DNA from 2 places in the Vibrio sp. 1978 genome. Region 1 is predicted to be linked to the other one. Evidence: predicted binding sites of a transcription regulator. Region 1 holds the regulator's gene; the other holds the start of a gene.

Region 1 (5,302 bases):
TGTTACGTGCTATAGTGGGATATCGACCGTGCAGTAGTAACTCTACTGCACATTACAGGTAAGTAATTTTCGACAAGGTTTGTCATGTCAGCTAAACACCCAATTATTGCGGTTACTGGTTCGTCCGGTGCCGGCACGACCACTACATCTGAAGCCTTCCGTAAAATGTTCAATATGATGAACGTTAAACCCGCATGGGTTGAAGGCGATAGCTTCCATCGCTTTACTCGCCCAGAAATGGACATCGAAATCCGCAAAGCCCGCGAGCAAGGTCGACACATTAGCTACTTTGGCCCACAAGCTAATGACTTCCCGGGATTAGAAGAGTTTTTCCGTAAGTTCGGGCATGACGGCACTGGCAGCGTGCGCCGTTATCTGCACACGTTTGACGAAGCGGTTCCCTACAATCAAATGCCAGGCACGTTTACACCGTGGCAAGACTTACCCGAAAACAGCGACGTTCTGTTTTATGAAGGGTTACATGGTGGCGTGGTCGATGGCGATGTTAATGTTGCTCAACATGTGGATTTCTTAATCGGCATGGTGCCGATTGTGAACTTAGAGTGGATACAAAAATTCGTACGTGACACTCGCGATCGCGGCCATTCGCGTGAAGCGGTAATGGACTCAATCGTGCGATCCATGGACGATTACCTCAACTATATCACTCCGCAGTTTTCTCGTACTCACATCAACTTCCAGCGCGTACCGACCGTTGATACTTCCAACCCACTTAATGCAAAAGGCATCCCTAGTTTGGATGAGAGTTTTGTGGTGATTCGCCTACGCGGTATCAAGAATGTCGACTTCCCATATCTGCTGGCCATGATTGATGGCTCATTCATGTCACGCCACAACACGATTGTCGTACCCGGCGGTAAGATGAGCTTTGCAATGGAGCTCATAGTTCGGCCTATCCTACAACAGCTCATCGAAACAGGGAAAATTGGCTAAAAACCTGCCTGCGAAGATGTTTACTTTTCATACCGTGATCATGTGCACAGTTTTGCTTACAAAATCTCAATCATGGCACGATTAAAATCAAGAAATCGTTTTCGAAAAAGGATACTATTTCTTACCGAAACACAAGAGAGCTTGCAGCATATAAAAAGTGCTCTTATTCTAGTAGGCCTAATTCAGGCTTAGCTAAAATATGGATAGCGCAAGCGTACCCTGCAGAGGAAGTGAGATATTATGGTTCTAGGTAAACCTCAAACCGACCCAACATTAGAGTGGTTTCTTTCACACTGTCATATTCATAAGTACCCTTCAAAGAGCACGCTAATTCACGCGGGCGAAAAGGCAGAAACTTTGTACTACATCGTTAAAGGTTCTGTTGCGGTTCTTATCAAAGACGAAGAAGGTAAGGAGATGATCCTTTCTTACCTAAACCAAGGAGACTTTATTGGTGAACTTGGTCTATTCGAGGAAGACCAAGAGCGCACAGCTTGGGTTCGTGCTAAATCTCCTTGTGAAGTTGCTGAAATTTCTTTCAAGAAGTTCCGTCAGCTTATCCAAGTAAACCCAGACATCCTAATGCGTCTTTCTGCGCAGATGGCTCGTCGTCTTCAAGTAACTAGCCAAAAAGTGGGTGACCTGGCGTTCCTAGACGTAACTGGTCGTATCGCTCAGACGCTTCTGAACCTTGCAAAACAACCAGACGCAATGACTCACCCAGACGGCATGCAAATCAAGATCACTCGTCAAGAAATCGGTCAAATTGTTGGCTGTTCTCGTGAGACAGTAGGTCGTATTTTGAAGATGCTAGAAGAGCAGAACCTAATCTCTGCTCACGGTAAAACCATCGTGGTTTACGGTACTCGTTAATCTCAAACTAGAGTGACACGAACAAAATTATAAAAGCCACCAATGGCAACATTGGTGGCTTTTTATTTACTCATGACCAAATAAGATAGGGTGCAGCGAACACTAATGAGTAAGCTTAACAGGTTAACCCTAAAACTTAGCCATTCGTACTTTCAAAGATTTTGTCAGCTGAAGCGGCCACGAAACCTGGGTACAAATCACCATTTTCCATCGGATAGCGCTTAGCAAATTCATAAAACCCGCCAGGGATAATTTCAGTGCCTTCGCTAAAACGAACCGCTACTTTATCTGCCATGGTCGATGACTGCTCTAGCAACACCTCAGGAGTGCCCTTCACTTCACCACCATTTTCATTAATGGTAAACCCAGCGGTACGCAGATGATCGTTTACCTGCTTCACTTCTTCATATTCATTGAGTTGGTTAACGCTCACCGTGAAGTGGTTTGCTCCGTAACCATGCGCCGCAAGCCAAGATGCGTACTCACTTTCTTTAGCCAACGTTTGGTAATCAGCAAAGCTTAAATCCCACAAGCGTCCACCATGTAAGAATGCGCTATCGTTCAGCTTGTCAGCATCGACTTGTGCCACCAAATTTTTCACAATCTCTTGTAGCTCAGGCGAGCACTCTTCAACTTTTAGCTCACTAATAAATACTTTAGGTTGCTTCGGATCTGGGTGCTCATAGTGCTTAGCAACCAGCTTTTTGCTTTCGAAAACGTAATCACCACACGCCTTGTAACCAATAGCTACAAATGGCTTAGCTAGAGTTTCAATACCAAGAGGCGCGATATTGAAGGTACGTAAAGCTATATGATCATTAATCAGAGGCTCATCTTCTTGAAGCAGCTGATGCACTTTAGCCGCCGAAGGGCAAAGACGTTGAATGTAATCTTGCCATAGCGATTCAAATAACACATCGGGCGTCATAACGACTCCTTGTTACGAGATGTAGAGTTTAAAGGTAAGCGGAAGTTGGCTGCTCGTTCACAACAAAAGTTGTCCAGAATAATGAACGAGCAACCATCAACCTGTGACGGTAAATGCCAGTCAGTCAACACGCTTTTCCGAGTCTTTGCTCACTTTTCGTGTTCTGCCAACGATCACTACAACCCATACCTAAATGATGCGCCGGCAAGGTGAGCCGCAATGCATAGTTGCGACTCTATTATTAAAACTTATAGCGCTACACCTGGACTCAATGTTGCAGGCAAGACAGTCTCTTGACCTTCCATTGATGCCATTGGGTACGCACAGTAATCTGCTGCGTAGTAAGCGCTTGGGCGCAAGTTACCCGACGCCCCCGGACCACCAAATGGCGCATCACCGCTTGCACCAGTGAGCTGGCGGTTACGGTTCACGATACCTGCACGAATGTGGTCAACGAAGTATTCCCATTCTTGGTCGTCGGTTGAGACCAAACCAGCAGATAAGCCAAAGCGCGTATCGTTTGCTAGCGCCACGGCTTTGTCTAACCCTTCGTAACGCACCACTTGCAGAAGTGGGCCGAAGTATTCTTCATCTGGTAACTCAGCAATGTTCGTTACATCAATGATGCCAGGAGAAACAAACGCCGCCTCTCCTGCTTTCGCTTCAATCAAGCTTTCACCGCCAAGAGACTGTAGATTAGCTTGTGCATCAAGAATAAACTTGGCTGCCACGACCGAAATTTGCGGTCCCATAAATGGCGCAGGTTCTGCAAATGGTTGGTCTACGCGAATATTGCGTGTCGCTTCAACGAGCTTGGTGATAAGCGCATCGCCTTTTTCACCCAATGGCACATACAAACGACGAGCACACGTACAACGCTGCCCAGCACTGATAAACGCTGACTGGATGATGGTGTAAACCGTGGCATCCAAATCACCATATTTATCAGAGATCACCATCGGGTTATTACCACCCATTTCTAGTGCGAGCATCTTGCCTGGTTGACCCGCAAATTGACGGTGTAATACATGCCCCGTATTCGCGCTACCCGTAAACAGTACGCCATCAATGCCTTTTGCGTCAGCGAGGGCGATACCAGTTTCTTTCGCGCCTTGGACAAGGTTAATCACGCCTTTCGGCAGACCGGCTTCTTCCCATAGCTTCATTGCCAATTCACCCGTCCATGGCGTTTGCTCAGACGGTTTGAAGACTACCGTGTTACCAGCCAATAGCGCAGGCACAATGTGACCATTTGGTAGGTGGCCTGGGAAGTTGTAAGGACCAAACACCGCCATCACGCCCAATGGGCGGTGGCGCAATACGATTTGGTTGCCTGCTGCTTCACGGCTCGCCTCACCAGTGCGGTCATGATAAGCGCGAATAGAAATCGCAATTTTTCCTGCCATCGCTGCCGCTTCGGTACGTGTTTCCCAGATTGGCTTGCCGGTTTCTTTGGCAATCACTTCAGCGATTTTTTCGCTGTTCTCTTTTACTTTCTCAGCAAAAGCCAACACGATCGCCTCACGCTCTGCAAATGGACGCTTTTTCCAGTCAATAAACGCTTCACGCGCTGCAGATACCGCCTGGTTCACCTGCTCTGCCGTTGCACCTTTGCCTTGCCAGATTACTTCTTGGTTGTACGGCGACAGAGACGTAAATGCTTCACCCTGACCTTGTACCCACTCACCTGCAATCCAATGTGTCATTGTTTCTATCCTTAAATTCTGTCGTCTGTTACTGCGGAAGAAGGCGAACGAAATCCCCTTCTTCAACCGAAAGTGCATCCGCAACGTCTGGTGCAATCATCACGCTTTGTGTTTCTGCGTCATACGCCGCTTTAGTGACTGTCGCACGGAAGTTCTCGAAAGATGAATTACACATCAAGAAGTCTTGTGTGCTGGAATGTTCAGAGATTTTGACTTGCGCACGGAATGAATGACGTACCGACTCAATATTACGCAGATCACACTCAACCGTTGGGCCACCGTCGAAGATGTCGACGTAGCCTCGGTTGGTAAAACCTTCACGCTCAAGCAGCTTCAGCGCTGGACGCGTGTTGTCATGTACTTGACCAATCACGGCTTGCGCTTCTGGGCTGAGCAGATTGATGTAAATAGGCAGTTTCGGCATCAAGTCGGCGATAAAGCCTTTCTTGCCGATACCTGTCAGGTAATCTGCAAGAGTGAAATCGATAGAGAAGAAATGCTCTTGAAGCCATTGCCAGAATGGTGAATTACCCTCGTCGTCTGAAACGCCACGCATCTCCGCAAAGATCGTTTCAGAGAAGCGCTCTGGGTGCTCTGCCATCATTAGGAAACGACACTTCGACATTAGACGACCATTCAGACCTTGGCGGAATTTCTCACGCAAGAACAAGGTACAAATTTCGCTGTTACCCGTGTAGTTATTACCAAAAGTAAGCAGTTTAACGACGTTGTTAACGCCAAGCTTTGGCGACGAGTGCACAACTTTACTAATGTGATATGAGTAAAATGGGACATCCCAGCCGATAGATGCTTCGATTCCGGTGGTACCCGCAACCTCACC
Region 2 (5,302 bases), on a different contig from region 1:
GGGGAGATGCTTTTGTTGGTAATTTACCAGGCTCGATGGGTGAAGTCTCTACGTTGTTGATCGCACTAACAGGCTTGGTTCTCATCTTTATGAAGATTGCATCGTGGAGAATTGTTGCGGGCGTGTTGGTCGGTTTAATCGGAGCTTCATTACTATTGAATGCGATCGGTTCAGACTCTAACCCCATGTTCTCCATGCCGTTCTACTGGCACTTCGTGATTGGTGGGGTTGCGTTTGGTACCTTCTTTATGGCGACAGACCCTGTCTCGGCAGCTTTTACCAATAACGGGAAATGGACATACGGAGTATTAATCGGCGTGATGACGATTTTTATCCGAGTGCTGAACCCGGCTTATCCAGAAGGCATCATGTTAGCGATTCTATTTGCTAACTTATTCGCGCCACTTTTCGATTACCTAGTCAAAGAAAGTAATATCAAACGCAGAATGAAAAGGGCGAGACCTTCTTAAAATGAGGGTGACCTCACTGAAAATTGATTGAAAACTGCACTATATTGAAAAGGTCAGAGACATGGGGTTTCTGACTTTTTATTTTTATCAGGAGGACGAAGACGATGAGAATAAAGGATATTCTCGATAGCCGTTTGGTGCTGTCGTTCTGGTATAACCTAGACTACTGCTTGTCTCTTCTTAGTAAAATCTCTTCTCGTTGATTTCCTCAATGCAATCGCATTGAAAAGCATTCTATCTATTTGTTTTTTAGTCTTACGTGAAACTGCGTAGGGCAATGCGTATAAGGAAATTAACAATGAAACGTATTCCAGAACCTTTCCGTATCAAAATGGTTGAGCCAATCAAAATGACGACTTTGGCAGACCGTGAAGTCGCGTTAAAAGAAGCGGGCTATAATCCATTTCTTCTTCGTAGTGATGATGTTTATATCGATTTGCTGACTGACTCTGGCACTGGTGCCATGAGTGATAATCAGTGGGCTGGCATCATGATGGGGGATGAATCCTATGCGGGGAGTCGAAATTACTACAACCTGTGTGATGCAGTGGAGCACTTCTTCGGTTATAAGCTCACCGTGCCTGCACACCAAGGGCGTGGTGCCGAGCAAATTTTGTTCCCAGCTTTGATTGAGCGTATGCGTCAGGTGCGTGGTGGCGAAACGCCAGTATTTATCTCGAACTACCATTTTGATACCACAGCGGGTCACATTGAACTCAATGGCGGTAAAGCGATTAACGTGGTAACGGAAGAAGCATTCGACACCACTACGCCTTATGATTGGAAGGGCAATTTTGATATCGATAAGCTGGTGGCAACAATTGAAGCGCACGGTTCGCATAACATTTGTGCAATTATCACCACGATTACTTGTAATAGCTCCGGTGGTCAGCCTGTGTCGATGGAAAACATGCGCAGTGTGTACGAGATTGCAACCAAGTACGATATTCCAGTGGTGATTGACTCGGCTCGTTACTGTGAGAACGCCTACTTTATCAAGCAGCGTGAAGCGGGTTACGAGAATAAATCGATTCTGGAAATCATCCGTGAGATGTACCAGTACGGTGATATGCTCACCATGTCAGCTAAGAAAGACCCGATGGTAAACATTGGTGGCATGTGTTGTATTCGTGATCATAAGGAGTTGTTCCAGGCGGTGCAGACGCGCTGCGTACCCATGGAAGGATTTGTAACATACGGCGGCATGGCTGGGCGTGATATGGAAGCGCTCGCTCGCGGTTTGTATGAAGCCGCGGATGAGGATTTTCTTCACTATAGAATTAGCCAAGTTCAATACTTAGGTGAGCGCTTACGTGAAGGCGGTATTCCGATTCAATACCCAACGGGTGGTCATGCGGTGTTTGTGGATGCCGCTAAGATTTTGCCACATATTCCAGCGGATCAGTTTCCTGCGCAGGTATTGTGTAATGCTTTGTACTTGGAAGCGGGTATTCGAGCAGTAGAGATAGGATCGTTGCTGCTTGGTCGAGATCCGGAAACGGGTAAACAAAAAGTGTCAGAGCTTGAGTTGATGCGTTTGACCATTCCACGTCGTGTCTACACAAACGATCATATGGATTACATTGCGGATGCGATTATCGAACTGAAAAATCGTGCACATGAGTTAAAAGGGCTCACTTTCGAGTACGAGCCACCAGTGCTGCGCCACTTTACTGCTCGATTTAAAGAGATCGATTAACTCAAGTTTAAATCTAGATAAGCAAAAGGCCGCGAGTTTCGCGGCCTTTTTCGATTCGTTTATTTCTTAGCGTTACACTTACGCCAACTCTAATGTGATGCGAACGAACTGGTCGTCTTGATACTGCACTTCATAATTGAAGGTACCACTGGCGTAAATGCTGCCAAGAAAAAGTGAACGTTGACTCATTGGTCCGCGGAACAGCATCGAAATAGGAGCGATTAGGGCGTTATTATCATCGAAGTGCTGATTTAAGTTCTCAGAAAGCACACACAGCAAACAGCCGTGTTGGTCGTGAGATAAGTCGACGTCTTCCGGTCGAGATAATAACACGGTAGTCCCCAGTTTCTTCTCAATCTCGTTGATCAGCAGCAAGTAGCTATCTAGATCGGGTTGAGGGTTGCTGGGTTTGTCTGCACCGACGCAGCGCTCGAGTAATGCTTCCAGATTTCCGTTCTCACCTTTTGCCTGCTGAGTCAAAGATTTTAACGGCTTTTTAATCAGCTTATAGCGATTACTCTTCAGTTTTGGTTTCAGCCATTTCTGAAGTAAGTCATTACGTTCTTTAAGGGAGAGGCCATGCGAGGACGCGTGAATTTTAAAGTGCAGGTGTAATAAAGCGTGAACCGCAAGCTCACTCAGAAGTTGATTAGCATCTGTAGACTGTCTTGCCTGCTTAGAACTTTGCATTACACTCGAACAAAATTAGGGAAGAAGGATAATGGTGCCGAGAGAGGGACTCGAACCCTCACACCAAAGGCACTAGCACCTCATGCTAGCGTGTCTACCAATTTCACCATCTCGGCATCATGATGCTCTGAATACTCAGAGGCCTCGAAAGAAGCAACGCGAATTGTATAACCAAAATCCACCTGTTGGCGAGAGCAAAATGACGAATTTTGGCTCTTTCGAGTTTGATTGCATATTTATTGGTCACTTTTATGTTTTTTACCATCAACGCCTATCCTTATGCCCTTACTTTTATTAATAGTATGACGACAAAAGAGTACTTTTGCCTAAATTTTGAACGCTTGAACGTTTGCGTAAATAAATGTGATGAATATCTCTTTTTGTTGGCTATACTTGCGTCCCGTTTAAGCGGGAATTAGGGTTTAGTTGTTCAGGACCCTTACCCATACAAGCCGTCACATGGAGCAGGCCAAGCAACATGCTCGCCAGCAGTGAATGACCCCACGGACCGGACCAGCTACGTTCAATTGCTTGTATAAGGTAAAAATAAGATGTCGAACTATTCGTTCTGTCTACATTCTGGATCTAAAAGTGAGTTATCACTCGCTGCGTTGTCCCTTTCTTCTGCCAATTCCTTTGGCTCTTTTTTCTTTTTCAACGTTTAGTAGGTCCAGCTCATGAGTGTTCTATTTAGTCTATTTGGTATTGTTGCACTGCTAGGTTGTGCTTTCCTACTTTCTGAGGGTCGTTCTTCCATTAATTGGAAAACTGTATCTCGCGCCTTGATGCTACAAATGGGGTTTGCTGCTTTGGTGCTCTATTTCCCGTTGGGTCAAGCGGCGCTGGCGAGTTTAAGTAATGGGGTCGCGGGGCTACTCAGCTTTGCTGATGAAGGGATTAAATTCCTCTTTGGTGACCTCGCTTCTTCTGGCTTTATCTTCGCTATTCGTGTCCTTCCTATCATCATCTTCTTCAGTGCTCTTATCTCCGCCCTTTACTATTTGGGCATTATGCAAAAAGTGATTCAATTTATTGGCGGCGCTATCCAGAAGTTCTTGGGTACGAGTAAAGCAGAGTCTTTGGTTGCAACAGGGAACATCTTCTTATCTCAAGGCGAGTCACCACTTCTTATTCGTCCATTTCTTTCTAACATGACTCGCTCTGAACTGTTTGCCGTGATGGCTGGTGGTATGGCTTCAGTGGCGGGCAGTGTGCTTGGTGGTTATGCTGGTTTGGGTGTCGACCTCAAATACTTGATCGCGGCAAGCTTTATGGCAGCGCCAGGTAGTTTGATGATGGCAAAAATTATCGTTCCTGAGCGTCAAACGCCAAGCGATTACAACAATATTGAGCTAGATAAATCAGAAGAAAGCAACGTAATTGATGCGCTAGCAAGCGGTGCTATGGGCGGTATGAAAGTTGCTGTTGCTGTTGGTACCATGCTTATCGCTTTCGTGAGTGTTATCGCGATGGTGAACACGGGGCTAGAAAACTTGGGTGAGATACTTGGTTTCTCTGGCGTAACGCTACAAGCGATTTTTGGTTATTTGTTTGCACCTCTCGCATGGTTGATTGGTGTGCCAAGCCACGAAATCCTAGCTGCGGGTTCATACATTGGTCAGAAAGTGGTGATGAATGAGTTTGTTGCGTTTATCGATTTTGTGCAGCACAAAGCGACACTGTCTGAGCATACTCAAATTATTATCACTTTTGCGTTGTGTGGTTTTGCGAACATTGGCTCAATTGCGATTCAGTTGGGTTCTATCGGCGTGATGGCACCTGAGCGCCGCAAAGATGTTGCAAGTCTAGGCCTAAAAGCGGTTGCTGCTGGTACACTCGCTAACCTGATGAGTGCGTGCTTAGCGGGCATTTTTATCTCTCTCTAATTTAGATTGAAGATACACACTAAAAACCCGCCTAAATGGCGGGTTTTGTTATTTCTAAGGCTTGGGCATTAAGCCGTAAGGTATCGATTTAAAAGCCTCTGGGTGCTCTTGATAAGTTGGCGCTTTATGTACCCCTTTCCAATCGAGCAGCATGATGGCTAGCACGTTACGGTGTTCGCCGTACTTGAGATCAAAGTTACCGTCGACCGACGGAATCATCCCTTTTTCTGCGTTGATTGCGTGACGAATGGCTTGGCGGGTTTTCTTTACGACCGGATCATGGTCCAAGCCTGCTAACAAAAACGAAATGCCGACTTCCGCAATCACGTCTTCTTTGGCGCGCAGTAGGATAGTGTCGATGTTGTTGCGAAAGTAATCATAAATCCATTGGTGTTTCTTCTCGCTTACTCGCTCCTGATAATACTGTGAATCGGCAAAGATGATGTGCGTCATCCCATAGAGTTTGTTCCAATACTGCTGAGCTGAAAGCATCTTATCTTTATCGTCGGGGTAGGTGTCACGGAAGGTTTGAGTGAATTCCTCGACCACATCTTGCT

The links. Region 1 encodes CRP, which controls carbon source genes, mostly activating them, when cyclic AMP is high. Its sites were predicted from a motif close to TGTGANNNNNNTCACA; they were not measured.
Region 2: R8N49_RS15480 (NupC/NupG family nucleoside CNT transporter) is a predicted target of CRP. The motif match lies at 3,450-3,465, and genes of this name have one in related genera.

The regions. Positions count from the first base shown of each region.
Region 1 is NZ_JAWPOP010000035.1:27,893-33,194, reverse strand. Features, by position in the region: gene R8N49_RS22545 (phosphoribulokinase) at 85-954, shown strand; gene crp (cAMP-activated global transcriptional regulator CRP) at 1,195-1,827, shown strand; gene R8N49_RS22535 (DUF1338 domain-containing protein) at 1,964-2,755, opposite strand; gene astD (succinylglutamate-semialdehyde dehydrogenase) at 3,004-4,461, opposite strand; gene astA (arginine N-succinyltransferase) at 4,490-5,302, opposite strand, start outside.
Region 2 is NZ_JAWPOP010000015.1:56,783-62,084, forward strand. Features, by position in the region: gene R8N49_RS15460 (NADH:ubiquinone reductase (Na(+)-transporting) subunit B) at 1-470, shown strand, start outside; gene R8N49_RS15465 (tryptophanase) at 769-2,169, shown strand; gene R8N49_RS15470 (DUF2913 family protein) at 2,248-2,859, opposite strand; tRNA gene R8N49_RS15475 (tRNA-Leu) at 2,892-2,975, opposite strand; gene R8N49_RS15480 (NupC/NupG family nucleoside CNT transporter) at 3,537-4,745, shown strand; gene R8N49_RS15485 (DUF3541 domain-containing protein) at 4,800-5,302, opposite strand, start outside.